Regions from separate parts of the Deinococcus sp. HSC-46F16 genome, predicted to be linked through region 2. Evidence: riboswitches for the same ligand, from Rfam matches in the RefSeq annotation. Region 2 holds a riboswitch; the other holds the start of a gene.
The links. A riboswitch is a leader RNA that binds a small molecule or an ion and turns the genes downstream of it on or off. The one in region 2 is predicted to bind cyclic di-GMP.

Region 1: linked by a shared signal. The riboswitch ahead of L1280_RS08960 (hypothetical protein) and the one ahead of L1280_RS11145 (Ig-like domain-containing protein) in region 2 are both predicted to bind cyclic di-GMP.

The regions. Positions count from the first base shown of each region.
Region 1 is NZ_JALJZW010000003.1:316,976-319,363, forward strand. It holds gene L1280_RS08955 (sugar transferase) at 1-473, shown strand, start outside; cyclic di-GMP riboswitch class I at 808-887, shown strand; gene L1280_RS08960 (hypothetical protein) at 897-2,171, shown strand; gene L1280_RS08965 (AMP-binding protein) at 2,235-2,388, opposite strand, start outside.
Region 2 is NZ_JALJZW010000005.1:20,487-22,874, reverse strand. It holds gene L1280_RS11145 (Ig-like domain-containing protein) at 1-1,126, opposite strand, end outside; cyclic di-GMP riboswitch class II at 1,582-1,666, opposite strand; gene L1280_RS11140 (MOSC domain-containing protein) at 1,841-2,383, opposite strand; gene L1280_RS11135 (acyl-CoA dehydrogenase family protein) at 2,380-2,388, opposite strand, start outside.

The DNA.
Region 1 (2,388 bases), on a different contig from region 2:
GACCGGTGCTGTTCTGGCAGGAGCGGATCGGGCTGGGGGGTAGACCCTTCCGGCTGGTCAAGTTCCGCACGATGACCCGCGACTCCGAGCGCGGCGGCGCGGCCTTCGCCCGGCAGGGCGACGCCCGCATCATTCCGGGCGGGGCCTTCCTGCGCAAGTTCCGGCTCGACGAGTTGCCGCAGTTTTACAACGTGCTGCGCGGCGAGATGAGCATTATCGGCCCCCGGCCCGAGCAGTTCGCCTTCGCCGCCGACCTCGAGGAAAGCATTCCGCTGTACGCCACCCGGCACTGGGTCCGTCCCGGCATCACCGGCTGGGCACAGGTCACCCAGGGCTACACCGACAGCGTGGACCAACTTCACGAGAAATTGCAATACGACTTCTACTACGTCAAGCACCTCTCGCCGCAACTCGACCTGCTGATCGTCTGGAAAACCATCCTGACGGTCCTGACCGGCTTCGGCGCCCGCTGAGCCAGCGCTTGGCGGCGTGGCTACGCCGCCTGGGAACGCCCCAGACAGGCCAGAGCCTCCCCCATCCCCCAGACGGCCCGCCGCGTTCGGTCCAGCGCGGCGGGCCGTCTGGGGGATGGGGGAGGAGCACGCCCCACAGGCCAACGGAGGCGTCGAAACCGGGCAAGCGCGCGAGGGACCGGACCGCGGCCCGGGGGCGGTGTGAACTTCTCCGCAGCGCGGACGGCCAACTGTGCCGATTTTGTCAGAGGCAGGTCTTAACCTGTTCTTGAGCTGAAGGCGCCCGGACCCGGAGTGGTCGGCCCTCGGCGTCAGGCACATCACCCCTACGTCTTCTCGACAAAGGCAAACCCCTCGCGAGGGGGGGACGCAAAACCACGGGACTTCCCTGCCGAAGTCAGCCGGGTCACCGAAGGAAGAATCATGCAGAAATTTGTTCCCCTGGCCTGCGCCCTGACCCTGTTTCTCGCGGCCTGCTCGGCGCCCAAGCCGACCGCCCCAGTCCTCCCGGCCCCGCAGGCTCCCCAGGACACCGCCGCTCCCCAGACTGGCCCCGTGGCCGAGGGCGTCGCCACCGAGCAGGAGGCCGCCGCCGCGACGGCCGCGCTCGAAGCGCTCAGCCTGAATCCGGCGCCCGTCGGCGCGGCGAGCGTGCGTCCCGACGGCACGCTGCTCGTGGGCGAGCAGCCCATGTTCCCGATGGGCTTTTACCACGTGTCGTGGGCCGCCGAAAAGAGCGTGCAGGTGCAAAAGCGGCTGCGCGACATGCACGCCGTGGCCGACCTGGGCTTCAACACCATGAACGTGACGATGTTCGACCCCGAGGGGGACATCCCGCAGTTCGGGCAACTGCTCGACGCGGCGCAGGGGCGCGGCATGAAGCTCCTTGTGGAGGACTTCGGGGACATTTCGATCAACACCTTCAAGACGCACCCCGCCACCCTGGGCTGGATGATCGCCGACGACTGCAACGCCCGCATCACCCCCGAGGAGCTGGAGCGGCGGCACCTGAAGACCAAGGCGCTCGACCCCCACCACCTCACGTACACCAGCATGGCGATCTCGTACTCCAACAGCCACCCCGAGTTCTTCGGGCGGGCCGACGCGGTGGGCAACCAGTCCTACCCGGTGGGGCCTGCAGGCTACGGCGACTCGCTCGCGGTGGTGTACCCGGTCATGCAGCGGCTGGTGGCCGAGGCGAGCCGCACGGGCACCCTGCCCATCGCCAACCTCCAGAGCTTCCGCTGGCCGGGCGGGCGCTACCCCACCGCCACCGAGCTGAACTCGATGACCAACCAGGCGCTCGGCGCGGGCGTCAAGGGCATCCTGTACTACACCTACCTCGACAACGCCAACGATCTGGCGACCTACACGGGCCTGCGCACCGAGCTGAAAAAGCTCGCCGCCGAGGTCAAGCTGCTCGCCCCCGTGCTGCTCAACGGCCAGCGGCAGACGCTCGCGCTGACCGGCAACCTGAACGAGGCCCGCGCGACCCTGTGGAGCCACGGGGGCCGCCGTTACCTCCAGGTCCTGAGCCTCAACGAGACCCGCACCCAGACCGTCAAGATCACCGTGCCCGGCGGGGCCAGCACCCTGACCCCCCTCTTCGCGGGCCGGGCCAAGAGCCTGACCCTCAAGGCCGGAGCCGTCAGCGGCAGCCTGACGCCCCTGACCGCCCAGTGGTACGAGGTGAACTGACCCTGCGCGGCACGGCGAAGGCCCCCTCCACATCCGGGAGGGGGCCTCGTCTATGCTTCCGGCCTACCCTTCCCCGCGCAGGTCCGTCACCCGGCGCAGCTTGCCGCCCTCGCTGCGGGGCAGAGAGCCGGGCACGCACAGCTCGCAGCGCACGGTCACGCCGACCTGCACCTTGACCAGCCGCTCGATCTCGCTCCGCAGGCCAGCGGTTTCCTCG
Region 2 (2,388 bases):
TGCCGGTGAGGCGCACCGGGTTGCTGGTGGTCGCCCCGTCGGCGGGCGAGGTCAGGGTCACGCTGGGGGCCACCGTGTCGCCGGGCGTGCCGGTCCCGCCTCCCGTCACGGTGAAGGTCCGGCTGGCCGCAGGCGACACGTTTCCGGCCGCGTCATAAGCCTTGACCGTCAGCGTGTGCGCGCCAGCTGGCAGGGACGGCAGGGTGAAGTCGAGGTCCACCGCCGGACCCGCCGTGATGGGCACCACCGTCTCGGGACCGTTGTCGACCGCGTAGACGACGCGGGTCACGCCCTGGTTGTCGGTGACCCGGCCCTGCACTCTCACCGGCGCCGTGACGTTGGCGCCGTTGGCGGGCGAGGTCAGGGTCACGCTGGGCGCCTGGGTATCGCCGGGCTGGGTGCTGGGCGGGCTGACGGTGAACGTGACCTGCACCGGGCTCGAAGCATTGCCAGCGGCGTCGTAGGCCCGCAGGCTGACCGTCTGCGCTCCCGCCGGGAGGGAAGGCAGCAGGGTGTCCAGGTTGACCGTGGGGCCGGGAGTCACGTCCAGCGCAACCTCGGGTGCGCTACCGAGCTGGTAGGTGATGCGGGTCACGGCCTGATTGTCGGTCGCGGTTCCGGTCAGCCGCACGGGATTCTGCACACTCGCCCCGGCGGTGGGGGAGGTCAGCGTGAAGGTGGGCGCCTGCGTGTCTGCAGGTGTCCCCGTGCCGTTGCCGGTCGTGACTGTCACGGTGCGGGTCACCGAGGTGCTGTTCCCCGCCGCGTCATAGGCGGTGACGGTCAGGACGTAGGTCCCCGCCGAAAGGCCGCACAGGCAGAGGCTCTGGCTGATGGCGCCGTCCGCGAGCAGCGTCAGCGCCTGCTCATTGCCGTTGCCGAAGCGGTACGTGAGGCGGCTGAGCCCCACGTTGTCGCGGACGGTCCCCTGAAGAAGCAGGCTGCCACTGGCCGTGCTGCTCTCCTGCGGCGAGGTCAGGGTCAGCGTCGGCCTGACGGTGTCCGCTGAGCCTGCGGGGGGCTGGGGATTGGGGCCAGGGCTAGGAGTCTGGGTACTGCAACTGGCCAGCAGGGTCAGGGTCAGCAGTGCAGCGGCGCATCCATATCGGGAAAGGGGAAGGGCCATGACAGTCTCCTTGATCGGGAATGAGGATTTCTCCGGACCACGCCGGGGCGGAGTGGTCCTTGGGAAACCTGATCTGGGAAAAAGGCAGCGTCCGGAGGCCGCGAAGCATTCACCCCGCCTGGCGCGTGGTGAGGCGGACCGGAGATCTCGGGGCGCCCATACGGCTCGTGTGCAATCCCTGACCGAATCGGGAAATCCCTGGTTCAACAATGTCCGCTTCGGTCAAGCGCTCTGTTCCGCAGCTTTGCACATCCGCTCGGGGTGTCCAGGGTCTGTCCCTGCTGGGCCGGAATCCGTCTCAAAGCAATGAAAGTCATCCTACCGGAAGGGGAATTCCCCGAGCCGGTTCCACGCCTCCTTCCGTAAACGGGTTATGGCCGAGCGGTGCCGCGCCCACCAGGATGTGTGGGGGCTGCTGCCATAACACAGCGAAGGCTAATGACACACCAGTCCGGTATGTCCCGAGTCGGTCGCACCACTGGCTCCACCCGTTCCAGGTGCCCGTATAGGGAACGAGGTTTCACGGCCCCTCGGATAGCGCCGAATTGTGGCTATCCACCCACAACCTAGAGGGGCAGGCAAAACCATTGATGAGCTCGTTCCTTAGCTGGAGTTGCATACAGCCTCATGTGGTCTGGGTCTAACGGGTCCTAGAACGCGGAAATCCGCCAGGGCGTCCGTGCGGCTCGCTTCTGGGCCACCAGAACCCTGGCGTCAAACCCGCTCCAGCGCCCGGTGAGGTTCCGGCGGCCACCCCGCCCGCACCGGGTCGCCCGGCCGCACCACGCCCCCCGTCAACACGACCCCCATCACCCCCGCCTTGCGGACCAGCCCGCCGTGCTCGTCGCGCCCCATCACCGCCGCGAGCAGGCCCGGCTGGAAGGCGTTGATCTGACCGCAGGGGTTCCGCAGGCCCGTCACCTCCACCACCGCCGCCTCGCCCAGATGCAGGCGGGTGCCGGTGGGGAGGGCCAGCAGGTCCAAGCCGCGCGTAAGCACGTTCTCCCCAAGATCGCCGGGGCGCACCGTGAAGCCCTGCCCGGCCAGTTCCTCCAGCAGCTCGACATGGATCAGATGAATCTGCCGCAGATTGGGCTGCTCCGGGTTCTGCGCCACCCGCGAGCGGTGTTTGACCGTGCGGCCCGCGTGGGCGTCGCCCTCCACGCCCAGGCCCGCGAGCAGGCGCACCTCCGGCCGGGGCGTTTTGCTGAAGCGGTGCTCCGGGCTGAGGCTGACCGCCTCCACCCTGGGGGTCACTCCAG